DNA from 3 places in the Streptomyces sp. NPDC004609 genome. Region 3 is predicted to be linked to each of the others. Evidence: riboswitches for the same ligand, from Rfam matches in the RefSeq annotation. Region 3 holds a riboswitch; each other region holds the start of a gene.
The links. Region 3 has a riboswitch for cyclic di-AMP ahead of ACFYT4_RS03920 (transglycosylase family protein). Riboswitches for the same ligand answer to the same signal wherever they lie in the genome.
Positions count from the first base shown of each region.

Region 1 (9,455 bases), on a different contig from region 3:
CGGACGTTCGGCATCCCCGAGCAGTTCCTCGCGCACGCCAAACGCGGTGAGGTGCTCGCCGACATCGGTCTCACCCCGGTGGAGATCGCGGGACGGATCAGTGCCGCCATGGCAGCCAAGGAGAACTGAGGAATGACCGAGCCGCCCCCGGACCCGTCGGGGAACCAGGAACCGCAGAAGGGCTTCGATCTGGCGGGACTGCTCGCCGCGCGCGGGGCCGAGCGCTATGAGCTGCACGCCCGGTATCTGAACCACCAGCTGCCGCGCATGCTGCACACGATCGGCTTCGACAAGGTCTACGAGCGGGCCGAGGGCGCCTACTTCTGGGACGCGGACGGCAACGATCATCTCGACATGCTCGCGGGCTTCGGGGTGATGGGCCTGGGCCGGCACCACCCCGTCGTACGCAAGGCGCTGCACGATGTCCTCGACGCCTCACTCGCCGACCTCACCCGCTTCGACTGCCAGCCCCTGCCGGGGCTGCTCGCGGAGAAGCTGCTCGCGTACAGCCCGCACCTCGACCGGGTGTTCTTCGGCAACAGCGGTACGGAAGCCGTCGAGACCGCGCTGAAGTTCGCCCGGTACGCCACCGGCAGGCCGAGGGTCCTCTACTGCGACCACGCCTTCCACGGCCTGACCACCGGATCGCTCTCCGTCAACGGCGAGCAGGGCTTCCGGGACGGGTTCGCCCCGCTGCTGCCCGACACCGCCATCGCCCTCGGCGATCTCGCGGCCCTGGAGCGGGAGCTGGGGCGCGGTGATGTGGCGGCCCTGGTGGTGGAGCCGATCCAGGGCAAGGGCGTCCACGAGTCCCCACCCGGCTTTCTGCGCGCCGCCCAGGAACTGCTGCACCGCCACAAGGCCCTGCTGATCGCCGACGAGGTGCAGACCGGCCTCGGCAGGACCGGTGACTTCTACGCGTACCAGCACGAGGACGGCGTGGAACCCGACCTGGTCTGTGTGGCGAAGGCACTGTCGGGCGGCTATGTGCCCGTGGGGGCGACCCTCGGCAGGGACTGGATCTTCAAGAAGGTCTACTCGTCCATGGACCGGGTCCTCGTCCACTCGGCGAGCTTCGGCTCCAACGCCCAGGCGATGGCCGCCGGGCTCGCGGTGCTCTCCGTGATCGAGGACGAACAGATCGTCGCCGGCGCCCGGGCGACGGGCGAGCTGCTGCGCGCCCGGCTGGCCGCACTCGTCGACCGCTACGAGTTCCTCCGCGAGGTACGGGGGCGCGGCCTGATGATCGGCATCGAGTTCGGGCGGCCCGAATCGCTCCGGCTGCGGAGCCGGTGGGCCATGCTCCAGGCCGCCCGGAAGGGACTCTTCGCGCAGATGGTCGTGGTGCCGCTGCTGGAGAAGCACCGGATCCTCACCCAGGTCTCCGGCGACCATCTGGAAGTGATCAAGCTGATTCCGCCGCTGACGATCGGTGAGCGCGAGGTGGACCGGTTCGTCTCCGCCTTCACCGCGGTCATGGACGACGCCCACGCCGGTGGCGGACTGATGTGGGACTTCGGCAGGACGCTGGTCAAACAGGCCGTCGCTCACCGCTGAGGGACCGCTGGACGGATTGCGTCCGCAAAAATTGCCTCTGGGGTAAGAAATTTGCCTCAGGGGCATTTTCCTGGCGCAATGGTCTTATGCAGAGTCCTCCCGGGGGCCACCCCCCGGACCCCCGTTCTCCTGCCGGAGAAGCGCCCGTGGAGCTGCCCGACGTGGCGCCCCGGCTGCGCGATCTGCGCCGCCGCCGCGGCCTCACGCTGGAAGCCGCCGCACTGCGCGCCGGTCTTTCACCCGCGCATCTCTCCCGGCTGGAGACCGGACGCCGGCAGCCGTCGCTGCCGATGCTGCTCAGTCTCGCCAGGATCTACGGTACGACAGTCGCCGAGCTGCTGGGCGAGCTGGCACCCGAGCACGACCCCGTGATCCGGGCCGGCAGCCGTGAGCCCTCCGAGGCGGACGGCTGGACCTACCACCAGGTCGGCGGCCCCGGCCGGGCCATGCAGGCGCTCCGGCTGATCGTCCCGTACGGCGCCCAGGGCGATCTCGTCCGGGTCCACCCCGGTGAGGAATGGCTCCACGTCCTCGACGGAAGGATCCGGCTCAGCCTGGGGGAGGCCGTGCACGAGCTCGGTCCCGGGGACAGCGCGCACTACGACTCGCTCACCCCGCACCGCATCGCGGCGGCCACGCGCGACGGCGCCGAGATGCTGTTCGTCCACACCCTGATCCAGAGCCCCGACATCCATCCGCACTTCTGACCCCGGCCCCGTCCCCATGTCCGGCCCCGCCCGCGCCGCCGGGGGAACCGTGTCCGCCGCACGGTTCCCCCGGCCGGCCGGGGGAGGTCCGGGCGCGGGCCGTCCGCCGTATCCCACAGCCGCAGACCGACGAAGGAAAGAGAGGCCGACGATGTCGGAGACACCCGCCGTATCCGAAGGATCCGCCCTGCCCGAGCAGCAGGGACAGACAGCCGCCGGGAAGGAGAACGGAAGGTTCCCCCGGGGAATCTGGGTCCGTCTCTTCGCCTATCTGATCGCGGGCCACGTGTTCGCCGGATTCCTCTACCTGCTGTTCGAGGTCGGCTCCAAGTAGCGGTCCCCCCCCGCCTCACCCCTCGTCGAGGAGGCGCGCCCGCAGCCGCTCGCGCGTCTCGGGGCCCACCCGCAGCCCGTCGGTGAGATACCGCTCGGTGGTGCCCCAGGTCGCCTCGATCGCGTCGAAGGCGGAGTGCAGATACTCCCGGCGCGCGTCGAAGAGAGGGCTCAGCAGCTCCATCACCTCGGGCGACATCCCGGCCGGGGAGTTGTCCTCGCGCCGGACGAGATAGCGGCGGTGAGGATCGTTGGACTTCAGATAGTCCGCCTCGATCGCCTCCCGCTCCACGCCGACCGCGAGCAGCGAGACGGCGATGGACAGCCCCGCGCGGTCCTTGCCCGCGGCGCAGTGCATCAGCGCCGGCACACTGTCCTCGGCCAGCGCGTGCAGAATCCGGCTGTGCTCGCCGGTGCGCTGCGTGATGATCACGCGGTACGACGCGGACATCCGGTCGGCCGCCTTCCCGTCCGCCAGGATCGACCGCAGCTGGCCGAGATCGCCCCTGCGGACCATCTTCCAGAACTCCGCGCCGTCGGCCGGATCGCTGAGCGGCAGATTCAGATTCCGTACACCCGGCAGTGCCACGTCCGGGCCCTCCAGCCGCATGTCGGCGGCATTGCGGAAGTCGAAGATCGTGTGCAGACCCAGCCCGGCGAGGAAGGACGCGTCGCTCTCCGTCGCGTGGGCGAGATGACCGCTGCGGAAGAGCCGTCCGTGCCGCACCGTCCTGCCGTCCACGGTCGGCAGCCCGCCCACATCGCGGAAATTGCGTACTCCGGTCAGTTCCGGCTCGGTCGGCGGGACCAGCGGCAGCTGCTGCGTCACGAAGGCTCCTGAGGGTCACTGCCGTCGGCGCCGCTCGCCGACTGTGGCGTGTTCTCGACGATACGACATCGATTCCTCGGGAAATCACCTTGTCCTTTCCCGGTGAGGCCGTCGCCGGGTGGCTCGCCTTCTGATGATTTATGTGTGATTTTGCTCTATTTTGTTGGCTGCCGTGCCCATGGGGAGCTGTATGAGGTCGGGGTGACGGGGTGGGCGGGCCTGCCGGAGGTGATGGGGAGGTGGTCACGGGCCCGTCCGAGCCGGCACTCCGGCGGGTGTCGCGGTGGCCGCCGGATGACCGTGCCGTCGTCGGCCGGTCAGAGGGCGGGTCGCGGCGGGGTCCGGGGCGTGTGGGTCCGGAGTGGCGGTGGACGCCCTCTCCCGAGCCCGGAGGTCTTCCCGGAATGCCCGTGGCCGGCTCATGTCCGAAGTGCCCGTACCGCCATGGGAGTTCGGATCACAGGCCGGACCGGGAGCTCCGGAAGCGGGTGAAAGGCCCCCCCGATCGGCTTCTCCGCCGGATGCGACATTGCCTTCATGTGCTTTTACGTATACGCCGGATGGCTCGGTGCCGGAAGCGTTCGCGGCGATCGCATGCGACGCCTCGACCGGAACCCGGGTCGCGACCGTCGGCGCGGTCGGAACTTCTGCGGGCGCGTTCCCCGGGCAGGGGTGGGTCATATTGTCTCGGTGAACGGCAAATGACTCGACGTCGACGATATCGCCCGAAAAGTGATGGGAAGTTGAACTGCCCGGTGCGGTATGCGTGACCTATAGGGCCTTCTGGTCTTTCTGTCCTAATTGAACCCTTAGGTATAACGTGCCCTGTCTCTAGGGGAGATGGTTCCCGCTCGTGAGCAGGATCATATTCGTGACGGTGTGTGGCCGTGCCGGAAAGAGGAATTCGGCCGCCCACCGGGAGTTGGCGGAGCCGGGTCGACGGAGGGTGACCGGGTATTCGTCGCCGGAAAGATCCGGGTCACCGATCGGGAAAAGGTCGGCTTGTTCCCCTCGGCGCGACCGGTCTACGGTCACGGCAGTTCGGACGGAACGCCTAGTCCTGCCGCCGTCCGGAATTCCCACCCACCCACGCGTGGCAGGAGCGGGGGACCCAGGTAGTACGCCGATTCCGGAGTTCCGGACGGCTTGGGGTGAAGTCGCGCTGCCGCGCGGCCGGGCATCTCCAGCCCTAACCCGACAGCTCACCTCGCAGGCGCCGGAGAGGAATGCGTCATGCCCAAAAAGGGTAAGCACCGCCGTATTACGTCCAGCCCCCTCACCCGTGGCTTCGTCGCCGCGGGTACGGGTGGCGCGGCCATCGCCCTTCCGCTGATGGGCGCGAGCGGCGCCCACGCGGCGGAGCAGTCGGCTCCCGTCACGGCCGCCTCGGCGGCCGTCCCCGCCCAGGCGGCCGCCGTCCCGGCGGCCCAGCAGCCCGCCGCCCCGGTGACCTACCGCGTCGTGGCGGGCGACTATCTGTCCAAGATCGCCGCGGACCACCACCTCAGCGGCGGCTGGCAGAAGCTCTACGCCGACAACCGCGAAGCCGTCGGCGACAACCCCTCGCTGATCCACCCCGGCCTGGAGCTGACGCTCGGCGCCAAGGCCAAGGCCAAGGGCGACGCCCCGGCCAAGGCCGAGACCCGCTCGGAGCCCCGCGCCTCGCGGGACGACGCCCGTGAGAGCGCCCCCGCCCCGGCCGCGCGGACGGAGGCCGCCCCCGACACCTCCGCGTCGGCGGGCTCGGTCGAGGCCACCGGCGACGACGCCGCGCAGAGTGCCCCCGAGCAGAGCGCTCCGCAGGCCGGCGGCGGCTACACCGCCCCGGTCGCGTCCGCCAACATCAGCACCCCGTACCGCGCTTCGGGCTCCATGTGGTCCAGCGGCTACCACACCGGTGTCGACTTCACGGCCTCCACCGGCACCAGCATCCGGTCCGTCGGCCCCGGCACCGTCGTCTCCGCCGGCTGGAGCGGCTCGTACGGCAACGAGGTCGTCATCAAGCACACCGACGGCACCTACTCCCAGTACGCCCACCTCTCCTCGCTCTCCGTCTCCTCGGGCCAGAGCGTGAGCGGCGGACAGCAGATCGGGCTCGCCGGCTCCACCGGCAACTCCACCGGTCCGCACCTGCACTTCGAGGTGCGCACCGGCCCCGGCTACGGCTCGGACATCGACCCGGTGGCGTATCTGCGCCAGCACGGTGTCTCTCTCTGACGCAACGCACAACGGCCCGTATCCCCTCGTACCGCCCCGCGGCGGCACGGGGGGATACGTCGTATTCCCGGTCCGGCGAACGGTTTCGGTGGGATGGATCACCACCCGTCAACCCTTCCCTACGGTCGCGTAAGTCACATCCGGAAGGGGAGGATGGGCCCTTGTGGGAGACGATTCGAGAAGAGAGAAAGAGAACAGGAACGGATACGGGTCGTACGCGGCGATCGGTGACAGCTTCACCGAGGGCGTGGGGGACCCCGGACCCGACGGGACCTACATCGGGTGGGCGGACCGGCTCGCGGTGCTGCTGGGCGAGCGCATGCCGGAACCCACCTTCCGCTACGCCAATCTCGCGGTACGCGGCCGGCTCCTCGACCAGATCGTCGACGAACAGGTGCCGAGGGCGAAAGAGCTCGCCCCGGATCTGGTGTCGTTCTGCGCCGGGGGCAATGACATCATCCGGCCCGGCACCGACCCCGACGATGTTGCCGAGCGCTTCGAACGTGCGGTCGCCGATCTCACCCGGGCCGTCGGCACGGTCATGGTGACCACCGGGTTCGACACCCGTGGAGTGCCCGTGCTGCGCCGGCTGCGCGGCAAGGTCGCGACGTACACCGCACATGTACGGGCCATCGCCGACCGTTACGACTGTCCGGTGCTCGACCTCTGGTCGCTCAAGTCGGTGCAGGACAGGCGTGCCTGGGATCCCGACCGGCTGCATCTGTCCCCCGAGGGACACTCCCGGGTCGCCCTGCGCGCCGCCCAGGTGCTGGGACTCGACGTGCCGTCCGACCCCGACGAGGAGTGGCCTCCGGTTCCCGTCAGGGGCGCGCTGGAGGTCCGGCGCGACGACCTCCAGTGGGCGCGGGAGTATCTGGCCCCGTGGATCGGGCGCCGCCTGCGCGGCGAGAGCTCGGGCGACCATGTCGCGGCCAAACGCCCCCACCTGCTGCCCCTGCGCGGGAGCGCGGAACCGACGGGGTGCCGGGGACGCTGAGGGCTGTCCCGCAACGGGCGGGGGCGGGGTCCGCTCACTCGTGAGCGGCTCGGGACGGCCTCCGCACCGGGAAGCCGCCCGCGCGGGGCGACCGTCAGGAACGGCGGGACCGCGTGCGCCGTGCGGCGCGACCTCGCGCGGGCCGTCGCGGTCCGGCACGACGGCGCCACCGGACACGTTTCCCCCGGTTGTCGACCGCCCGTGATCACGGGGCCGCGCCGGGCCGATCTGTACGGGGCACCCGTGTCAACGCCGACACGGCGGTGTACGGGTGCGGCCGGCGGTGTGCCTCCGGTCAGGACGGTGGCCGGGGGAGGGCCCGAGCCGTCGCGGGCCGGGTGGAGCCTGACGGCACAGTCCGAGGGCGGGTGGCGGGAACGCGTTCCAGGACGCCGCCCGCGAACACGTCGTACAGCGGAAGCGATTCCAGGTGCACATAGCCGATGTGGCAGTCGCAGACGGCGAGCGGGCAGGCGCGCGGGCGGAGTGCGGTCCGATACGAGCCGTCGTACAGGTTTCCCAGTTCGGCGGGGACGAAGTGGCAGCGGCGCACGGTCCCGTCGCCGTCCACCGACACGACCGACTCGCCCGTCCGGCAGGGGAGCCCGGTCGAGCGGTGCGGATGGCGGCTGTACGGGAAAAGGGGATCGAGCCCGGTCCACTCGGCGGCTTCCGCGTCCGTGTAGTGATGGCCCTCCGCCGCGTTCACCCAGAGGTAGACATGAGGAGGAAGGGCGGCGCGGAGCCGGCGGGCGTGCTCCAGATGCCCGGGCAGGCCGACCACTCCGACGCTGAAGCGGATTCCGAGCCGGGTCAGCTCGCGGCACTTGCCGAGGAACCTCTCGTAGGGAGTCTGCCCGGGGTGGTAGGTGCACCAGAGCGCGAGCGTCGCGGGATCGGCGTCCGCGAGCCAGTCCGTGCGGCAGCTCAGATTGGTCTGGATCGCCACCCGCCGCACCTGCGGCAGCCGGGACATTTCGACCAGGGTGCGGCGGTACCAGGAGCGGACCAGGCCCTCGCCCCAGGGGGTGAACAGCACCGAGAGCCGGTCGTCGGTCCCCGCCGACACCCATGCGGCGAACCGCTCCAGGGCCGCCCGGTCCGCGCGCAGCTGTGCGGGGGAGTCGCGCCGCTTGGCGAACGGACAGTACGGACAGTCGTAGTCGCAGGAGGCCAGCGGCCCCCGGTACAGAACGGTCAGATCCACGGTGCCGTCCTCACTTCGGCTCGTACGCGGCCATCGCGGCCCGCACGGCGGGGGAGAACAACTCCGGTCCCAGCGCGTCCGAGTACGCCAGCCCCTCGGCGCTGAGCCTCAGCATGCCGGGCGGTGCGCCCGCGTCGAGCCAGCCCAGCGCGGCGAACCGCGCGAGCTCGGGCCCGAAGTCGTCACCGGGGCCGGCGCCGAACCGCTCGCGGTAGCCCGCCGTGTCCATCCCCTCGGCCTGGAGCAGCGACTGGAGCAGATGGCGACGGCGTGCCTCGCCCTCGTCCACCGCGAGCCCGACCTCGGCGTGGCCGAAGTCCTCGGTCTGGGTGTAGGTGTCGATGATGGTGCGTATCCCGGGCATCCGGACGGCGTAGTCGAAGGAGTAGTGGAGGCGCGAGGTGTAGGAGCGGGCGCCGCAGCCGAGGCCGATCATGCCGTCGGTCTGACAGGCGTAGTCGTCGGCGCCACCGGGTCCCGCGACCGCCGACCCTCCGGTCCCGGCGACCGGCCCAGTGGTACCCGCGACCGGGGCGCCGCTCGTCGCGACCGTGCCGTCCGCACCGCCGATGCCGGTGTCCCCGATGGTACGGCGGCGGAACATCCGCATCGACACCTGCTCGTAGCCTTGGGCCAGCAGATGGTCGCGCCCCAGGCGGTACAGCCGCAGCCGCATGGCGTCCCAGGCCGCGTCACTGTCCGGTCCGGTCCGGCCGAGACCCGTCAGCGGCCGGATGTAGAGCGGGTAGAGATACAGCTCCTCTGGCTCCCAGGCCAGCGCGGCGTCCAGGGAGTACCGCCAGCTCTGTGGGGTCTGACCGTCGATCCCGTAGATCAGGTCGATGTTCAGGACGGGGATCCTCGCCGCGCGGATGCGGTCGAGGGCCGAGTCGACCTCGGACCGCCGCTGAGGGCGGACCGCCGCCTTGGCCTCGTCACCGACGAAGCTCTGCACACCGATGCTGATCCGGGTGGTGCCGCGCTCGGCGAGCACCGCGAGCCGGTCCGCCGTCGCGGTGGACGGCGAGGTCTCGACGGAGAGCGGGACGGCCGTGAGATCGGCGCCCATCCGCTTCTCGGCGATGTCGCAGAGCCGGTCGAGTTCGTCGGCCGTCAGAAAGGTGGGTGTGCCGCCGCCGAAGGCCGCCGCGGCGAAGCGCACCGGTTCGCCGTCGCCGAGCGCGTCCCGTACCGCCGTCGCCTGCCGGTCGAGCGCGTCGAGATAGCGGGTGGTCAGCTCCCCGGGCGCGCCGATCCTGGTGAAGAGATTGCAGAAACCGCAGCGGACCTCGCAGAACGGGATGTGCAGATAGAGCGAGAGCGCGTCCTTGGGCTCCGGCGCCCACAGCTCGCGCAGGGCGGGGCGCCCCGGGAGCGGACGGTAGGCCGTCTTGTGCGGGTAGGCGTAGACATAGCTCTGGTACGGGCGCGGGTGGTTCGCTGCGGTGCTCATCGGTGCGCCTCATAGGGCTCGGGTGACACAGGTGGCTGATGCTGCTGGGGCGGTGTGGTCGACGCCGGTGCTTGCTGTGGCTCGGGTGGTGGGGTTGGTCCCTCTGGCCCCTGTTGTTCGGGTGGTGCGGCGGACGCGGGTGTGCCCGCCGCCTC
Region 1 covers NZ_JBIALS010000020.1:143,466-152,920, reverse strand. The annotation lists gene dxs (1-deoxy-D-xylulose-5-phosphate synthase) at 1-129, shown strand, start outside; gene ACFYT4_RS21065 (aspartate aminotransferase family protein) at 133-1,557, shown strand; gene ACFYT4_RS21060 (helix-turn-helix domain-containing protein) at 1,644-2,264, shown strand; gene ACFYT4_RS21055 (DUF6126 family protein) at 2,416-2,598, shown strand; gene ACFYT4_RS21050 (tyrosine-protein phosphatase) at 2,614-3,426, opposite strand; cyclic di-AMP (ydaO/yuaA leader) riboswitch at 4,501-4,655, shown strand; gene ACFYT4_RS21045 (LysM peptidoglycan-binding domain-containing M23 family metallopeptidase) at 4,660-5,643, shown strand; gene ACFYT4_RS21040 (SGNH/GDSL hydrolase family protein) at 5,807-6,640, shown strand; gene ACFYT4_RS21035 (STM4011 family radical SAM protein) at 6,936-7,847, opposite strand; gene ACFYT4_RS21030 (STM4012 family radical SAM protein) at 7,858-9,300, opposite strand; partial or broken gene ACFYT4_RS21025 (STM4013/SEN3800 family hydrolase) at 9,453-9,455, opposite strand, start outside.
Region 1: another riboswitch for cyclic di-AMP. It lies ahead of ACFYT4_RS21045 (LysM peptidoglycan-binding domain-containing M23 family metallopeptidase); the one in region 3 lies ahead of ACFYT4_RS03920 (transglycosylase family protein).

Region 2 (9,455 bases), on a different contig from region 3:
CCGCCGCCCCGCTGGTCGCGGCCCCCTTTTTCTCCTGGATCAACACGCTGCTGACCGGGATCACGGCGTCCCTCGCGGAGCTGTCGCTGCATCTGTACGACAACACACTCACGCAGTCCGCCGGATACACCGAACTGACCACCGTGGTCACCGTCTCGCTGCTCGCCTTACTCATCAACCGGGTCGTGCGCCGCAGCGGGCGGCGGCTCGCCTCGGCGCGGGTCATCGCCGAGGCAGCCCAGCGCGCCGTGCTGCCCACGCCCGCCGAGATGATCGGCGGGCTCCATATCGCCGCGCGGTACGAGGCGGCGCTCGCCGACGCCTTCATCGGCGGTGACCTCTACGCCGTACAGGACACCCCGTACGGAGTGCGGCTGGTGGTGGGGGACGTACGGGGGAAGGGGCTGGGGGCCGTCGAGACGGTGGCTGTGATCATCGGCGCGTTCAGGGAGGCGGCCGAGCAGGAGAGTTCGCTGGAGGGTGTCGCGGAGCGACTGGAACGAGCGCTCGTCCGTGAGGCCAAGCGGCGGGGCAGCCTGGACACCTTCGAGGGGTTCGCCACGGCCGTACTCGCGGAGTTTCCGCGGGGGCGGGGGGCCGTACGCCTGGTCAACCGCGGTCATCCCGAGCCGCTGATGCTGCGCGGCGACGGCCGGCTGGACGCGCTCGCGCCGCGTGAGTACGCGCTGCCGCTCGGCATGGGCGAACTGGGGGAGTGGCCGGACCGGGCTGAGGAGTATCCCCTTCCGGTGGGGTCCACGCTGCTGATCTACACGGACGGGCTCTCCGAGGCCCGGGACGCGGCAGGGGACTTCTACGACCCCGCTGTCCGGCTCACCGGCCGGATCTTTCCCGGTCCGGGGGAGCTGCTGGACGCCCTGGTCGACGACGTACGCCGGCATACGGGCGGCGGCGCCACGGACGACATGGCACTGTTGGCGGTCACCCGGGCGGGTGAACGTCGGCCGACACGCCGGAGAACGATGTCGGTTGTCCCACAGCCGGGAGCGCCGGACGGTCCGCCGTGATGAGAGGCGGGCAACACCTTCATGAGACTGCTCTCATCCCGGCCCCCGCACGGTGGGTAGTGAAGTACGGCCGCCCCTTCGGAATGTGACGAACCCTCAGCGGTGTGATGTCGGCCGAGCGGCCATCGAGTCGCCCGACTCCGGTCGCTTGTGTCCTGGTTGGTCCGGCGCGCGGTCCCGAACGATCAACCGGAACAGCTTGGAATCCGGTCCCCGTGTCTATTAACGTTCGATAACGCAACGCGGTTGTCCCAGCCGTCGTCAGGGCGGCACCGCGTGCGTGCGCCGAATCCCGCAAGGGAACCGGGGAACCACCTTTTGGGGTGAATCGGGCGCCTTCGCACCCTGCGGAGGAACTCGTAGGAGACCTTCCTGCTCCGAACCCGTCAGCTAACCCGGTAGGCGAGAAGGAAGGAAAGGAGTACGCCTCAGTGGCGTCCAACAGTCCTGCCCCGGAGGCACCTGCCAGGTCCGGCGTCTTCAGCCCAGAAGGGGCCGAACGGTCCTTCGGAGAGTGGAACCCCACCGAGGACACCGTCCGTCCGGTGCGCGGCCGGCACCGTGTGATGAAGCAGCGGGGCGGACTCGCCCGCAGTTCCACGGTGCTCGGCGTCGGTGTGATCGCGGCGGTCGGCGCGGGCGGTATCGCCACCGCGCAGAACAAGCCCGCGGTCGCCATCACCCTCCCCGACGGCATCGCGGAGAACCTTCCCGACGGCCTGAAGCCGTCCGAGGACTCCGGCGACGGCGGCACCGCGCTCGCCGCGATGGGCACCATCGGCGGCAGCGAGGCCGAGACGGCCGACGGTGCCGAAACCGGCGACCGGGCCCAGGGCGCCGGTGAGGCCCTGCGCTCCCGCATCCTTCAGCAGGCCGAGCAGCAGCAGTCCCAGGCGGACGCCGAGAAGAGGGCCGCCGCGGAGAAGGCAGCGGCCGAGAAGGCCGCCGCCGAGGCGAAGAAGGCCGAGGCGGAGGCCAGAGCGAAGGCGAAGGCCGCGAAGAAGAGGGCCGAGGCGGAAGCGAAGGCCAAGGCGGAGGCCAAGGCCGAGGCCGCACGCCGCGCCAAGCTCGCGAAGAGCTTCTCGCTGCCCACCTCCTCGTACACGATCACCTCCACCTTCGGCCAGTCGGGCTCGCTCTGGTCCTCGGGCCAGCACACCGGCCTCGACTTCGCCGCCCCGTCGGGCACCCCCGTCAAAGCCGTGACCGGAGGCACCGTCAAGGCTGCGGGCTGGGCGGGCTCGTACGGCTACCGCATCGTGCTGGAGCTGAACGACGGTACGGAGGTGCTGTACGCGCACCTGTCGTCGATCAACGCGAGCGCGGGCCAGAAGGTCGGCGGGGGAGAAACGATTGGCCGCGTCGGAGCGACCGGCAATGTGACCGGCGCCCATCTGCACCTTGAGGTCAAGACCCCCGGCGGAAGCACGATCGACCCGGCGTCCTGGCTGCGGAGCAAGGGCCTCGCCATCTGATCCTGCGAGGGATTCCCTTCCTCCGGTTCCGGGGGCGGGTTCCGACCGGGCGGGCCCTTACCACCCCGCCTCCGTCCTCGGGTCCGTGTGCGTGTGCCGTGCTCGTGGCTCGTGTCCGTGCAGGGGGCGGGCCTGCTGTCCGGGACGGGCGGGCCCGCGCCTCGGCGACCCCGTACCGCCGGACCGGCCGAGCTGTACGGGACTGCCCGGACCATCCGGACCGCGGAGCCGGTCGGGACCACGCGGACGGTCCGCATCGCGGAGAGGCCCGGATCGCGGAGAGGTCCGGATCACCGAACTCCGGCAGCCCTGGCGCCCACCCCCCGGTGTCAGGGCTGCCGGTCCGTACGCGCGCCTCCGCCCCTCGGCCCCTCCGGTACGAGCCGTGGGGGCGCCCGTACTCAGGCGCGGTAGGGGTTGTACCCCTCGTAGTCGCGGTGCGGGGGCGGCACCCGGACCCGTCCGGTCGCGCGGGCCGCGTAGGTCAGCGCCGGGCCCGCCCAGTCCTTGCGCTGCCACATGTGGTGCAGCAGTTCCTGCTCCCGCTCGGTGAAGTCCGGGTCCGCGGCACCCCGCTCGGCCCGGTGGCGCAGGAACGCCAGCGAGGTCGCGAACCGCTGGTACTCCGACACCGCGTGCGCGGCGGCCGGTCCGTGCGTACGCCGGGCCACCTCACGCGCGGTCTTGCGGGCCTTCATCGACGACAGGGCCGGCGGCTCGGTGGGGGAGAGCCAGCCGGCGGCCGCGTAGGCGGGCAGCTGGGCCGAGATCGTGCGCAGTTCGCGCTGCCGGGACCAGATCGTCAGCCAGGTGAGCAGTCCGAAGACGGGGACCATGAACACCCCGTACACCACATAGAAGCCCCAGGGGCCGAGCAGCGAAGCCGAGCCGTTCCACAGCGCGTGCATGCCGATCGCCAGGGCGAGCCCGGCGAGCGGCAGCGCGATTCGCCGGACTCTCGCCCGCCGCGCCGCCATGGCGGCGAATCCGAAGCCCAGACCGGTCAGCACCGTGAACAGCGGATGCGCGAACGGGGACATGACGATCCGTACGAAGAAGGTCGCCGCGGTCACCGAGGCGAAGCCCGACGAGCCCGCGTCCTGGTCCTCGTCGAACGCGGTGCCCAGATAGAGGATGTTCTCGGTGAAGGCGAAGCCGGTCGCGGTGAAACCGGCGACCACGACACCGTCGACGAGGCCGGTGAAGTCCCGTCTTCGGAAGACGAAGATCAGCAGGATCGCCGCGGCCTTCGCGCTCTCCTCCACCACGGGGGCTATCACCGTCGCGCCGAGGGCGTCCGCGCTCGTGGGGTCGGCGGTGGCGGTGGCTATCCAGCGGGTCGCGAAGGTGTTCGCGATGATCGCGACGAGCGCCGCGGCGAACGCGCCCCAGGCGAACGCGAAGACCAGATTGCGCCAGGGCCCCGGCTCGACCCGGTCCAGCCAGCGGAACGCGGTGGCCAGCAGTGGCACGGGCAGGACGGCGAGCCCGAGGCCGACGAGGAAGCCCTCCGTGCCCGTCTGCTCCCGTACGAGGGCGAGGATGACGAGCCCGGACAGCGCGAGCAGCACGATGAGGACCCCGGCCCTGACCGCCCTGTTGTGCCACAGCCGCGAGGCCCGGCGCGGTCGGTAGCGCCAGCGGGCCCGCTCCGGCATCGCGGCGAACACCGGCTGCCGGTCGAACGCGGGAACCGCGGGGTGCGCCGCCGTCCGGGGGCCGGGGGAACCCGCCGCCGGAGGCGGCGGTCGGCCCGCCGGACAGGGCGGCGGATGCTGGGTCGACGGCTCGTACACCCGTCGACCCTAACGACAGGTACCGACAACTGGCGATGGCACAGGGGGGTGGCCGGTGGTCGCACGCCGGGGGCGCCCCTGGGCGGGCGTGCTTCCGCGGGCGCCCCCGGCGTGCGACAGGGCGACACGCCTCGGACTCCGCTGCCGCTGCCGCCGCGCTTGTGGAGAGCGCGGCGCATGAGCCGCCGGCCCGGCGGCTGGGGTCCCGGGTGATGCCCGCGCCTCCGCCCGGACGGCGCGCGCCCTTTCGGGCCCGAAGGGAGGCGGTCGCAGCGGGTGCGGCCGCCTGCGACTGCTACGCCACGGCTTCGGGCGAGATCCCTGCGCGGCGCCGGAACAGCAGGTCACGCACGTGGTGCCCCTTGTCCAGCCCCTGCCCCTCGAAGCGGGTCAGCGGCCGGAAGCCGGGCCGGGGGGCGAAACCGCCGTCCTCCCGGGTGTTCTCGAAGTCGGGGTGCGCGGAGAGGACTTCCAGCATCTGCTCGGCGTACGGCTCCCAGTCGGTCGCGCAGTGCACGATCGCGCCGGGCTTCAGATGCCGGGCGGCGAGCGTGAGGAACTCCGGCTGGATCAGCCGCCGCTTGTGGTGCCGCTTCTTGGGCCAGGGGTCGGGGAAGTAGACGCGCAGCCCGTCGAGCGAGTGGGGCGCGAGCATCTCCCGGAGCAGGATGATCGCGTCACCGTTGGCGACCCGGATGTTGGACAGGCCGTTCCGCTCCGCGAGACCGAGGAGATTGCCCTGCCCCGGTGTGTGCACATCGACGGCGAGGATTCCGGTCGTCGGGTCGTCGGCGGCCATCCGGGCGGTGGCCTCACCCATGCCGAACCCGATCTCCAGCACGACGGGCAGCCCGCCGAACAGCGTGTCCAGATCGATGGGCCCGCGCCCGTCGATGTCGAAGCCCCAGGTGCCCCACAGCCGCTTGAGCGCGTCCTCCTGCCCCGCGGTCACCCGGCTCCGGCGCGGCTGAAAGCTCCTGATCCGCCGCTCGTGGTGGGACCCCGCAGGATCGGCGGCCGGCCCGCCGGGGAAGCGGGGCTCACTCCGGGGGCGCACGGGGACGCCGGATTCGCGATCGGCGGCATGATTTCGAAGGACAGACACAATGCCCCGATTCTACGCCCGCCCCGCCCCTCCTCCCGGGCCCGGCCGGGGAGGGAACACCCGGCGCGCGGACCGGGTGCGGCTCGGACCGGGGACACGGCACCGGGTGGGACCGGTGGGACGGAGCGGCGGCCCGGGGCACGGGTGCGGCTCGGACCGGGTGCGGCGGGCGGACCGGTCACCTCACCGCGAGCACCCGCCTCGCGATCTCCCGCCCGATCGGGAGGGACGCCGTCGCCGCCGGGGACGGCGCGTTCAGAACGTGCACGATCCGTGGTGTCTCCCGGATCAGGAAGTCGTCCACCAGCGTCCCGTCCCTCAGCACCGCCTGGGCACGGACCCCCGCCGCCACGGGTCTCAGCCCGGACTCCGTCACCGGGGGCAGCAGGCGGCGGACCGCCGCGGTGAAGGCGGACCTGGAGAGGGAGCGCCGCAGCTCACCCGCTCCGTATCGCCAGTGGCGCCGCGCGATCCGCCACGATCCCGGCCAGGTCAGGGTCGCCGCCAGCTCCCGGGGCGACACCACCGGCCAGCGGTATCCCTCCCGGGCCAGCGCGGGCACCGCGTTCGGCCCCACATGGACCCCGCCGTCGATCCCGCGCGTGAGGTGGACGCCCAGGAAGGGGAACGCCGGGTCCGGCACCGGATACACCAGCCCCCGCACCAGCGAGGGGTCCGCCAGCTCGTAGTACTCCCCACGGAAGGGAACGATCCGCATCCCGGGGTCGTCGCCCGCCAGCCGCGCGACCCGGTCGCAGTACAGCCCCGCGCAGTTCACCAGCACCCGCGCCCTGAGCACCGTCCCCGCCGCCGTGCGCACCGCGACTCCCCAGGGACGCCGGTCCACCGCGGTGACCTCCTCGCCGCAGCGGATCTCCGCCCCGGCCGCGTCCGCCTCGATGGCCAGCCGCTCCGCCACCGCCCCGAAGTCGCACACCCCCGTCGTGGCGACCCGGATCGCCGCGAGGCCCCGCACCTGCGGCTCGTACTCCATGATCTGCGCGGGTCCCAGCTCCCGCACCGGAATCCCGTTCTCCCGGCCGCGCTGGACCAGGGCGTGCAGCCGGGGCAGCTCGTCCCGCCCGGTCGCGACGATCAGCTTGCCGGTGACCTGGTGCGGGATGCCGTACTCGGCGCAGAACTTCACCATCTCGGCCGCGCCCCGCACCGCGAACCGCGCCTTCAGCGACCCCGGGCGGTAGTAGATCCCGCTGTGGATCACTCCGCTGTTCCGCCCGGTCTGGTGGCGCGCGGTCCCCGGCTCCTTCTCCAGGACGACCACCCGGGTCCCCGGAGCGGCACGCGTGAGCGCGTACGCCGTCGACAGGCCGACGATCCCGCCGCCGATCACCAGCACATCGCAGTCGAAGTCCTGCCCGAACGCCATCACCGCGCCACCTCCCACCCCGATAGTGCACTGGCCCACTGACAATGGAGCTAAACCAGCCGAAACCGAAGTGAGAGTCGCGGCCCGGCGCAGGCCGGGCCCGGTGCGAGGCGGGAAAGCCGGGCAGGAGGCCCCGGGAAGCCGGTGCCTCGGACGCCGTACCGGCACCTGAGCCCCGGGTCACGTACCTACACCGGCGCCGCCAGCAGTGGTCTCGCCCGCTCCCGCAGTTCCGCCACCCGGGGCTCGTCCCCGTACGGTTCGAGCCGGTGCAGCAGATCCCGTACGTACTCCGTGGTCCGCGCCGACGAGATCCGCCCGGCGACCTCCACCGCGCGCGTGCCCGCCGCGCACGCCGCGTCCAGGTTCCCCGACTCCAGCTCGGCGACCGCGCCCACCACCAGCCGCAGGCCGTGCGAGCGGACGAACTCCTCCGTCGGCTGCGAGAGCGCCTGCTCGGTGAAGCGCCGCACCTGCCGGGGCGCCCGCAGGTCGCGGTAGCACTCGGCCGCGTCCGCCGCGAAGCGGTCGTACGAGTAGAAGCCCAGCCAGGACGGATCGGGATCGCCCTCCCGCGCCCGCTCCAGCCAGCCCTCCGCCGCCTTGAGCGCGGCCCCCGCCGCGACGGCGTCGTTCGCCTTGGCGTGCGCCCGCGCCTCCACCAGCCGGAAGAAGCTCATCGTGCGGGCGGTGGCGAGCCCGCGATTGCGCTCCAGCGCCGCCTGCGCGAGATCGACTCCCTCGTCGGCGAAGCCGCGGTAGATGGATTGAAGTGACATCGATGCCAGGACATAGCCGCCGAGCGGGACGTCGGCCGCCGCGCGCGCGAGGCGCAGTGCCTGGATGTAGTACCGCTGGGCCGCCTCCTGCTGCCCGGTGTCGAAGGCCATCCACCCCGCCAGCCGGGTCAGTTCGGCGGTCGCGCCGAACAGCGCGCGGCCCACCTCGTCGGAGTACGACCCGAGCAGCAGGGGTGCCGCGTCCACCCGCAGACACTCGGGGACCATCGACGAACGCCAGTCGCCGCCCCCGTACTTGGAGTCCCAGCGGCGCGCGTCCTCCGCGGCCTCGCGCAGCTTGGCGACATCGCTGTGGCCCACGCGGGTGGCCGTGTCCTCCGCGGCCGTGCCCTCCGGCGAGCGCTCGACCGACGAGTCGGCGGGCGTTATCAGCCAGCGGGAGGCGGGGGTCGCGTAGGCGCTCACGGCGAAGGAACCGGCCAGCGACTGCCAGATGCCGCCGCTGCCGCCGCGCCGGCCGGCCAGATCGAGCCGGTACAGATCGGTCGCCGACTTCACCGCCGCGCCCACATCGCGCGGGAACGCGAGCCCGACCTCGGGCGCGGGATCCGCGTCGGCGAGGCCGATCTCGTGGAGCGGCACGGGCCGGCCGAGCTTCGCGCCGATCGCCGCGGCTATGAGATGGGGCGCCGCGCCCTGGGGCACCATGCCCTTCGACACCCATCTCGCCACGGACGTCTTGTCGTAGCGGAGTGTCAGACCGCGCTGCGCTCCGAGGTCGTTGACCCGCCGGGCGAGCCCGGCGTTGCTGATTCCCGCGAGGGCGAGAACGGTGCCGAGCTTTTCGTTCGGCCCGCGTTGCTCCCTGGACATGCGCCACCCCTCGACACACAGACGGCCGCCGCGTCGCTGTCCGGCGCGCGGCATTCGTACTGAGTCCTCCCCGGTGGGCGCGTCCCGGTGCACGCTGCGGGCTCCGCTTCCGCCCCCGGCTGCGTCCCGGTTGCAAAAGCTCCTGGCTGAGCCCTTCGGAATATGCCCCTCGGTTCAGAACATCAGTAAACACAGCGTAGTTCGCCGCATCCCGACCGTTAAGAGGCGGTGTTCCGTATGGCGAGATTGTTGTGCGTTGGGGCGAACCGGGCGCGGACGCACCGTGAACGGCCCCCGGTTGGCGTGTCCTCGCCGGGTTCGTCCGCGAGCCCCCGCGCGGCCCCCTCTCCGTGCTCCGGTCAGTGATCCGGTCCGTGTCCCTTCCCGTGTCCCTCTCCATGGCTCTCTCCGTGGTGTGGACAGTGGCTCCGTCAGTGGCTCGGTCAGTGCCCCGTTCAGCGGCCGTCCGGGCCCGGGCGGGCTCCCGTCCGTGCGTCCGCCCGTGCTCCGGGTGTGTGGCCGTGCGCCTGTTCGTGCGCTCTGGTCCCGGGGGTGGTGGGAGCGCTTCCATGAGAGTTGCGTGGGTCGGCCCGCTGCGTACGGGAACCAGTGGGCTGGGGGACACCGCCGCCTTCATCCCCGCGGGCGGCGGAACGGTCCGGGAGGCGAACTGCGCCTCCCGGACTGTCGTAACCCACCGGTTTCCCGCCCGTTGTCCCGCCCGTTCGCCCACCTGTGTCCCGGCCCCTTCCGCCGTGCGCCCTGCCCGCTGTCCCGTGCGCCCCGTGGCCCGCCCGGCGCGCGCCCGCACGGCCGGCGGTGCGGAGGACGGCGCGTCCGGCGGCGCTCAGGAAGGGCCGCCTCCGGGCCCCGCGTCCGGTCGGTGTCCGGTGCGCCCAGGACATGCGCCGGGAGTCTTCGGCACGACGGATCCGGATGGTCGTACACCGGTTCGGCACCCCTCTGTGTCCATGAATGATCGCTTCCGCCCTCCTGAGAATGGCTGAATGTCGACTGTCCTTCTCGTGGTGTTTGTACGCGTATGTGGCTG
Region 2 covers NZ_JBIALS010000054.1:13,209-22,663, forward strand. The annotation lists gene ACFYT4_RS33610 (PP2C family protein-serine/threonine phosphatase) at 1-1,028, shown strand, start outside; cyclic di-AMP (ydaO/yuaA leader) riboswitch at 1,302-1,448, shown strand; gene ACFYT4_RS33615 (M23 family metallopeptidase) at 1,460-2,503, shown strand; gene ACFYT4_RS33620 (PrsW family intramembrane metalloprotease) at 2,905-4,161, opposite strand; gene trmB (tRNA (guanosine(46)-N7)-methyltransferase TrmB) at 4,595-5,404, opposite strand; gene lhgO (L-2-hydroxyglutarate oxidase) at 5,583-6,791, opposite strand; gene ACFYT4_RS33635 (MFS transporter) at 6,980-8,404, opposite strand.
Region 2: another riboswitch for cyclic di-AMP. It lies ahead of ACFYT4_RS33615 (M23 family metallopeptidase); the one in region 3 lies ahead of ACFYT4_RS03920 (transglycosylase family protein).

Region 3 (9,455 bases):
CGTCGGGGACATCCGTGACACAGGTGTAGCCACCGGTCTTGAACTGGAACGGCAGTCCGCTGGTCACGGCGGCGGAGGCCCGCCCCTCCAGGGCCCAGGAGCCCCCGGCGGCCAGCGCGGCGATGCCGGTCGCCTTGAAGAGGGTTCTGCGGCTGGGGCCGTCGTATGCGGCATGATTCATGCGCTTCTCCCGATCGGGCCGGATATGCCCGTTGTCGTATGTCGGTCCGGTTGACCGTGGTCCGTGTGTCCGCCCCGGGGCCGCGGTGGTCTCGCCGGGGGCCGCGAGCGCCGGGCCGCGCGCCCCGCGGCCCGTGTGTCCCCGGCGGCCCGAGTCCCCGCGCGCGAGGGCGGGAAGGCCGGAGCCGCTCCGGGAGGACGACGCCGGCCGGCGGTGGTCCCGGCGGGCACCGGAGCAGCGGTGTCCGCGGTGGGAAGGCCGTGGCCCTCGCGGTGAACGAGCGGTGTCATGCGGTCTCTTTGCCGTCTCTGCCGAGTGAGATCTCCCGGCCGCCCGTCCGCCTCGCGAAAGAGCCTCCGTTCGCCCGGGGTTGTGATCGACGATCACGGATCCCACGGGCCGGTCTGCTGGTCCGGTCGCGGGGAATTCGGGCGGTCGCGGCGAACTGGCCAAAAGAGTAACTGTTGCATGCAGCAACATGAAGGGGGATATCCGTGGTGGGTGCGATCGGTGGCGCAAGACCGCCCTCGGAGGCGGGGCGCGGTCCGTGGTGCGAGAGGCGACACGCCCGCCGCGCCCGGGGGCGGTGCGTTCCGGCGGTCCGTCCTGTGCCGTGTGCCGGTCCCCGGCCGCCCTTCGGTGTGCTTTCCGGGAACGGCCGTGCCGTGGACGGGCACACCGGCGGCCGGATCGAACCGGCGTACGGATCATTGACCGAATCAGTGAGGGCGAAGTAGTGGCCCGGACCACCCTCCACTGCCTAACATCATCACCTCAGGGCTTTGTGAACCACCGCACAATCACGCCGGGAGGCTCCTTTGCACCGCCGCCGTCGCACCGCGATCATCGTCTCCGCCGCGCTGCTCCTGGCCGCGCCCCTTCTCAGCGCCTGCAGTGACCAGGCTCACCCCGGCGCGGCCGCCGTCGTGGGCGGGGAGCGGATCGAGGTGTCCACGGTCCAGGGAGCGGTCAAGCAGGTGCGCGCCGCGCAGGAGAACTCCCCGGAGGCCGCCGAGCTCATCAAGAACAGCGGCCAGATCAGCCGCGCCAAGCTGTACGACCTGATCGTGAACAGGGTCGTCCAGCGCGCCGCCGACGACGCGGACGTGACCGTCAGCCGCAAGGACATGCAGGCGGCCCGGACCGCGGTGGTGCGCCAGGCGGGCGGCGAGGAGCAGCTCGCCGCGATGTACCTCCAGCAGCGCGGGGTCGCCCCCGACCAGCTCGACTCCGTGATCCGGCGGGACGTCCTCATCAACAAGCTCGCCCAGTCCATCAGCGCGGCCAATGAGGCCGAGGGCCGGCAGAAGCTGAACGACGCGTTCACCGCCGCCGCCAAGTCCCTCGATATCGACGTCAACCCCCGCTTCGGCGCCTGGGACAACCAGAAGCTGGAGCTCGGCGAGTACAAGGCCCCCTGGATCAGCCAGGTCACCAAGCCCCAGGAGCCCGTGCCCGCCACTGCGTGACGGGCCCGCCCGGTCCTCGCCGGGTCCGCCTTCCCGGTCCTCATTCCCGGGTCCGGCGCCCGCCCCGCGTCCGCCCGGCCCGTGGAATCCGCCAGCGCGGGCCGCGGGGTAGGTTCGAGGGGTGACCACTTCACCCCCCACTCCCGACGGCCGTGTCGTCCTGCTGACCGCCAGCCACCGTGTCGCGCCGGGACTGCTGTCCTGGCCCGCGTGGCAGACGCTGCACGCGGCCGACCGGGTGCTGTGCGCCGACGCCTCCCACCCTCAGCTGCCGTATCTGCGCGAGGCCGGGGTCACCGTGGAGATCGCCGCGCCCACCGCGCGGGAGCTGGTCGACGCCTGCTCCGGGGGAGCGACCGTCGTGGTCCTCACCACCGGTGAGGGCGACCGGGCCCTGACCGACGGACTCGCCCGCCTCGCGGGCTCCGGCCGCGTCCCGATGCCCGACCTGGAGCTGCTGCCCGGCTCGTACGACCTCCCGGGCGCCCGGCTGCTCGACGTCGTCCAGGTCATGGACCGCATCCGCGCCGAGTGCCCCTGGTCCTCGGTGCCGACGCACCGGGCGCTGGCGAAGTACGGGATTGAGGAGGCGTACGAACTCGTCGAGGCCATCGAGGACGGCGACCGCGACGAACTGCGCGAGGAGTTGGGTGATGTCCTGCTCCAGGTCGTCTTCCACGCCCGGATCGCGGAGGAGGACGAGGAGGAGCCGTTCTCGGTCGACGACGTCGCCGCGACGATCGTGGAGAAGCTGATCCACCGCCATCCCCATGTCTTCGGCGACGAGAAGGCCGAGACCGCGGAGGACGTCCGGCGGATCTGGCTCCGGACCAAGGCGGTCGAGAAGCAGCGCGATTCGGTCACGGACGGTGTGCCGCTCGGACAGCCCGGCCTGGCGCTCGCCGCGAAGCTCGCGTCCCGGGTCCGTACGGCGGGACTGGACGTACCGCTCCCGTCCGGAGCGGGCGTCGGGTACGAGCTCCTCGCCCTCGCCGTGGCGGCGGAGTCGTCCGGCACCGACCCGGAGGCGGCGCTGCGTACGGCGGCCCGCGCGTACCGCGACGCGATCCGTACGGCGGAAGGCCACGGCGGCTGACCCGGCCGGACGCCCGCCGGGCCGCACCGGCCGCCGCTCAGTACGGCCGGACGAGCGGCCCGTGCCGCGGCGCGGGCACCCGGCCCGGCTGCCCATAGCAGACCCGGGTGCGGGACTCCGGGGGCAGCGGGGGTGCGTGAGCCGAAGGGGGCCGTGGGTGTCGAAAGGGAGAACGCGCGGAGGCCGCGAGGAACGAGCGGTCGAGCACGATCGACCGTCGACACACACTGAAGGCCCCCGGAGGCGAAGGAACCACAAAAAATACAGCGCGTCGGTCACCGTCCGGCCCACGTCCCCCGGCCCCCCGGCCCAGCACCATCGCCCCCCACCCCCCACCAAAGGGCCCCCGGTGGGAGTCCCCCCGGACGGAGTCCAGGGGAGAACCGAACCGCAAAAGCCCCCGGCCGCCGGGTAACGTCGGAGGGTGAGCAGCACCCCCGCGCCCGGTCCCGCCCCCGAACTCTTCACCTGGGAGTTCGCCACCGATCCGTATCCCGCCTACGCCTGGCTGAGACGGCACGCGCCGGTCCACCGGACCACGCTCCCCAGCGGGGTGGAGGCATGGCTCGTCACCCGCTACGCCGACGCCCGGCAGGCCCTCGCCGACCAGCGGCTGTCGAAGAACCCGGTCCACCACGACGAGCCCGCGCACGCCCGTGGCCGCACGGGCATCCCGGGGGAGCGCAAGGCGGAGCTGATGACGCATCTGCTGAACATCGACCCGCCGGACCACACCCGGCTGCGGCGGCTGGTGTCCAAGGCGTTCACGCCCCGCCGGGTCGCGGAATTCGCCCCGCGGGTCCAGGAGCTGACGGACCGGCTCATCGATGGTTTCGCCGGGCGGGGGAGCGCCGACCTCATCCACGAGTTCGCCTTCCCGCTGCCCATCTACGCGATCTGCGATCTGCTCGGCGTCCCGCCCGAGGACCAGGACGACTTCCGGGACTGGGCGGGAATGATGATGCGGCACGTCAAACCGGGGCAGAGCGGCGGGCCGCGCGGCGGGGTCGCCCGGTCGGTGAAGAAGATACGGGGCTATCTGGCGGAGCTGATCCACCGCAAGCGCGAGTCCCCGGGGGACGATCTGATCTCCGGGCTGATCCGGGCGAGCGACCACGGGGAGCATCTGACGGAGAACGAGGCCGCCGCCATGGCCTTCATCCTCCTTTTTGCCGGTTTTGAGACGACCGTGAATCTGATCGGCAACGGGGTTTACGCCCTGCTGTGTCACCCGGAACAGCGGGCCCGTCTCCAGGCGTCCCTCGACGCGGGCGAGACCGGGCTGCTGGAGACGGGGGTGGAGGAGCTGCTGCGCTACGACGGGCCTGTGGAGATGGCGACCTGGCGGTTCGCCACGGAGGCGCTCGTCATCGGCGGCCGGGAGATCGCCGCGGGCGATCCCGTACTGGTCGTGCTCGCGGCGGCCGACCGGGACCCGGAGAAGTTCGCCCGGCCCGATCTGCTCGACCTCTCCCGGAGTGACAATCAGCACCTCGGATACGGGCACGGCATCCACTACTGCCTGGGCGCGCCCCTGGCCCGCCTGGAGGGACAGACCGCGATCGCCACATTGCTGCGGCGGCTGCCCGACCTCGGTCTGGCGGGGGATCCGGCGGATTTGCGCTGGCGTGGCGGCCTGATCATGCGTGGACTGCGCACCCTGCCCGTGGAGTTCGCGAACCGATACAACTGACAGTATGTCAATTCTGTGACTCCAGCGTGATCTGTGCATCATCGACTTGTGACAGACGTTCGGGTGCCGCTACCTTTCACCCCCGTCTCGGGTGTCACGTGAAAGGCAACTGCATGCTCTCCGGAAATGGTCGACATCGCCGTCCCCGCCAGGCCCCCGCCATCGTCGTCGCCGCGGGGGTGACGGGATCCGCCATCGCGATCCCCCTCCTCGGCGCGGGCTCGGCGTCCGCGGCGGACGGGGCGGTGTGGGACCGGGTCGCGGAGTGCGAGAGCGCGGGCCTGTGGAGCGCGAACACCGGGAACGGCTACTACGGCGGACTCCAGTTCTCCCAGCAGACCTGGGAGGACTACGGCGGTACGCAGTACGCGGCCCGCCCCGATCTCGCCAGCCGCTCCCAGCAGATAGCCGTCGCGGAGAAGGTCCTCGCCGCGCAGGGCCCCCAGGCGTGGCCGTCCTGCGGCACGCTCGCGGGGCTCGCGCCCGGCGGCACCGACACGGGGGCGGCGGTCGACCCCGGGCCCGCGCCCGAACCGTCCGGCACCCCCGCCGGGACCCCGGCTCCCGGGCAGAAGGCGCCGGGAGCGAAGGCGCCCGGGGCGAAGGCGCCGGGAACGAAGACACCCGCACCCGGGGCGACGACCCCGGCCGCCCCCGCAGGCCAGGGCGTCGGCGGCGACACGGGCGGCGGGACGCCCGGTGGCGAACCCGCGCCCGCGGCGACCGGCTCAGCCGCCGCCGACCCGGTCTCTCCCACGCCGCCCGCCGGACAGGACGGCGTCGGCGCGAGCCGTGACGCGGACGCTGACCGCGCCTCCCGCGGCGACACCGCGACGCGCCCCGGCGCCAACGCGCAGAAGCAGACCGGCGGAACCGGCACCGCGGAGGTGCCGCCCCTCACTTATACGGTCAAGCCCGGCGACAACCTCTGGGCCATCGCCGAGGAGAAGAAGCTGGAGGGCGGCTGGCCCGCCCTCTACGAGACGAACCGTGAGACCGTCGGCGCCGATCCGGATCTCATCCTTCCCGGTCAGAGCCTTGAACTGGGCTCGGAATAGCGGGAATCAGCGGCGAAATCCCGCCCTGGTTCACACCTCTTTGTCCGATTCTGCGCAAGTGAGACATGGGTCTCTTTGCCGAATCAGGCTCATCCCGCCCGTCGGAATGTTTCATTCCGTACTCGACCTGCGGAAACGCGGGTTGTGGCCGTGGCGGGATGGGCGTTTTTTCCCCGATGGGCCTCTTTGAACATCCGGGACAGGTGTGTCTACGGTCTGAACCGCTCGCCACCGCGGGCACCGTCGACCGTCACGCCGAATCCTGCCGTCGGTCGGGGGGAGAACTCGTCGCCCAGAGCGCCGAAGGCAGGAGCGGGGGACCCAAGGTAAGTGCCGGCCCCGTCCGTCGAGGATGACGACGGGCACCCGGCTTGGGGTGAAGCCGCGCGCTAGGACGCGCGGCCGGGCAACTCACTTGGCCCGAACCCGACAGCTCACCTCGCAGGCGTCGGTGAGGAGATCGATCCATGCTGTTTTCCAGCAAGGGCAAGCACCGCCGCCCGTCCAAGGCCGCCAAGATCGTCGCTTTCGCCGGTATCACCGGTGCCGCTGTCGCCGCACCGCTGATCGGCGCCACCTCCGCCTCCGCCGCGACCGCCTCCGAGTGGGACAAGGTCGCCCAGTGCGAGTCCGGCGGCAACTGGTCCATCAACACCGGCAACGGTTACTACGGCGGCCTCCAGTTCTCGTCCTCCACCTGGGCCGCGTTCGGCGGGACCGCGTACGCCCCCAACGCCCACCAGGCGTCCAAGTCGCAGCAGATCGAGATCGCCGAGAAGGTCCTCGCGGGCCAGGGCAAGGGTGCCTGGCCGAGCTGTGGTGTGGGCCTGTCCAACTCCGCGTACACGGGCTCCTCCGACTCCGGCTCCTCGCAGCAGCAGTCGAAGCCCCGGCAGCAGCAGTCGCAGCCCTCCCAGCAGCGCTCCGAGGTCCCGACCACCCGCTCCGAGCGCTCCAAGGCCCCCGCCCCGGCGCACCAGGAGTCCTCGAAGCCCGCCGCCAAGGCCGGGGGCTTCCAGAAGGGCGACGGCGAGTACGAGGTCAAGTCCGGCGACACCCTCAGCAAGATCGCCGAGGCCCAGGGCGTCGACGGCGGCTGGGAGAAGCTGTTCGAGCTGAACAAGGACATCGTGAAGGACGCCGACGTCATCTACCCGGGCCAGCAGCTCCACCTGGGCTGACCCGCCCGCCTCACGGCATCCGCCCCCCTGCCGGGGGCACCCGGAGCACCCCGGTCCGGCGCGCTTCCCCCGTACGCGCCGGACCGGGGTTTCCGTGCGTCCGGCCCCCGCCGCCGGGCGGCCCGGACGCCCCGCGCCCGCACGCCGTCCGCCCCGCGGAGTGGACCCGGCGCCCCGCAGCGGACCTTACCGATGGGTAATGATCGCCCGTCCGGCTGTCCTTTTATCCCCCGGCGACGCGCTTCACGCCGTTTTTCGTCCCAGGGGGCGGGCATCGACAGGGCCACGACCCCCGGCCGGTTAGGCTCATGCCGCAAGGCCGATGAGGCCCTGCACTTCCAGCGTCACATCCCAGAAGGAGATGCTCGTGCCGTCCATCGACGTCGTCGTAGCCCGGGAAATCCTGGACTCCCGAGGCAATCCCACGGTCGAGGTCGAGGTCGGCCTCGACGACGGAAGCACCGGCCGTGCCGCCGTGCCCTCCGGCGCCTCCACCGGTGCGTTCGAGGCCCTTGAACTCCGCGACGGTGACCAGGACCGTTACCAGGGCAAGGGCGTCGAGAAGGCCGTCCTCGCCGTCATCGAGCAGATCGGCCCGGAGCTCGTCGGCTACGACGCCACCGAGCAGCGCCTGATCGACCAGGCCATGTTCGACCTCGACGCCACCCCGGACAAGTCCTCGCTCGGCGCCAACGCCATCCTCGGCGTCTCGCTCGCGGTCGCGCACGCCGCCTCCGAGGCGTCCGACCTGCCGCTCTTCCGCTACCTCGGCGGCCCGAACGCGCACCTGCTGCCCGTTCCGATGATGAACATCCTGAACGGCGGCTCGCACGCCGACTCCAACGTGGACATCCAGGAGTTCATGATCGCGCCGATCGGCGCGGAGTCCTTCTCCGAGGCCCTGCGCTGGGGCACCGAGGTCTACCACACCCTCAAGAAGGTCCTGAAGCAGAAGGGCCTGTCCACCGGCCTCGGCGACGAGGGCGGCTTCGCGCCGAACCTCGACTCCAACCGCGCCGCGCTCGACCTCATCCTCGAAGCCGTCAAGGAAGCCGGCTACGCCCCCGGCCGGGACATCGCGCTCGCGCTCGACGTCGCCGCGTCCGAGTTCTACAAGGATGGCGTGTACGAGTTCGAGGGCAAGTCCCGCTCGGCCGCCGAGATGACCGAGTACTACGAGGAACTGGCCGCCGCCTACCCGCTGGTCTCCATCGAGGATCCGCTGTTCGAGGACGACTGGGCGGGCTGGAAGGTCCTCACCGACCGCCTCGGCTCCAAGGTCCAGATCGTCGGTGACGACCTGTTCGTCACCAACCCGGAGCGCCTGGCCCGCGGTATCGAGGACGGCGCCGCCAACGCCCTCCTCGTCAAGGTCAACCAGATCGGCTCTCTCACCGAGACCCTGGACGCCGTCGAGCTGGCCCAGCGCAGCGGCTTCAAGTGCATGATGTCCCACCGCTCCGGTGAGACCGAGGACGTCACCATCGCCGACCTCGCCGTCGCCACCAACTGCGGCCAGATCAAGACCGGCGCCCCGGCCCGCTCCGAGCGCGTCGCCAAGTACAACCAGCTCCTGCGCATCGAGGAGATCCTCGACGACGCGGCGGTCTACGCGGGACGCAGCGCGTTCCCCCGCTTCAAGGGCTGATCCGGCGCCGGTCCTGCCAGTCGCTCGTACGTCCCCGGCCCGGTCCCGTACCGTGTCCGGGGACGTACGCGCGCAAGGCACGGGAGGCGAGTGATGGCCGGGAAGGACCGGGACCGGTTCTCCACCGCGACCAGGCTGAGGCTGCTCGGCGAGCAGACCGCCGCCCGTGTCTACCGCTCCCAGACCCGGCGCCAGGCCCGCCGCTCCCGGCTCACCGGCCGTGCGGCGTTCCTCGCGCTCGTCGTCTGCTCCCTGGTCGTCGCGCTCGCGTACCCGATGCGGCAGTACGTGTCCCAGCGCGGCGCCATCTCCGACCAGCGGGACCGCATGGCCGAGGCGGAACAGCACGTCGAGCGGCTCCGTGACGAGAAGGCCCGCCTCCAGGACGAGATGTACATCCGACGGCTGGCCCGCGAGCATCTGCACTACGTGCTCCCCGGGGAGACCGGGTACACGATGATCGACCCCGAGGTCGCGGAGAAGCGCCGCACGGACGAGGGGTCGGCCGACCGGCCCTGGTACTCGAACGTCTGGGAAGGCGTCGACAACGCGGACCGCGACTGAGGACCGGCGCGGGCGGGCACTCCCGGCGGGCCGGGGCACTCCCGGCGCGGCCGGGCACACCGGACAGAACAAGATCCAAGGCAGGCATGGAAACCCCTCCACCCACCACCGAACCCACCGAGCCGACCGACGCGGACATCGCGGCGTTCCAGGAGCAGCTCGGCCGCCCTCCGCGCGGGCTGCGCGCGATCGCGCACCGCTGCCCGTGCGGCCTGCCGGACGTCGTCGAGACGGCGCCGCGGCTGCCGGACGGCACGCCCTTCCCGACCCTGTACTACCTCACCTGCCCGCGGGCCGCGTCCGCGATCGGGACGCTGGAGGCGAACGGGGTCATGAAGGAGATGACCGAACGCCTCGCGAACGATCCCGAGCTGGCGGCGGCGTACCGCGCGGCGCACGAGGACTACATCGCGCGGCGGGACGCGATCGAGGTGCTCCAGGGCTTCCCCAGCGCGGGCGGGATGCCGGACCGGGTCAAGTGCCTGCACGTCTTGGTCGGCCACTCCCTGGCCGCGGGGCTCGGGGTGAACCCGCTCGGCGACGAGGCGATCGCGATGCTTCCGGA
Region 3 covers NZ_JBIALS010000003.1:128,534-137,988, reverse strand. The annotation lists gene ACFYT4_RS03945 (D-glucuronyl C5-epimerase family protein) at 1-181, opposite strand, end outside; gene ACFYT4_RS03940 (SurA N-terminal domain-containing protein) at 1,000-1,650, shown strand; gene ACFYT4_RS03935 (nucleoside triphosphate pyrophosphohydrolase) at 1,772-2,746, shown strand; gene ACFYT4_RS03930 (cytochrome P450) at 3,171-4,439, shown strand; gene ACFYT4_RS03925 (transglycosylase family protein) at 4,619-5,497, shown strand; cyclic di-AMP (ydaO/yuaA leader) riboswitch at 5,786-5,960, shown strand; gene ACFYT4_RS03920 (transglycosylase family protein) at 5,965-6,678, shown strand; gene eno (phosphopyruvate hydratase) at 7,046-8,326, shown strand; gene ACFYT4_RS03910 (septum formation initiator family protein) at 8,420-8,890, shown strand; gene ACFYT4_RS03905 (DUF501 domain-containing protein) at 8,977-9,455, shown strand, end outside.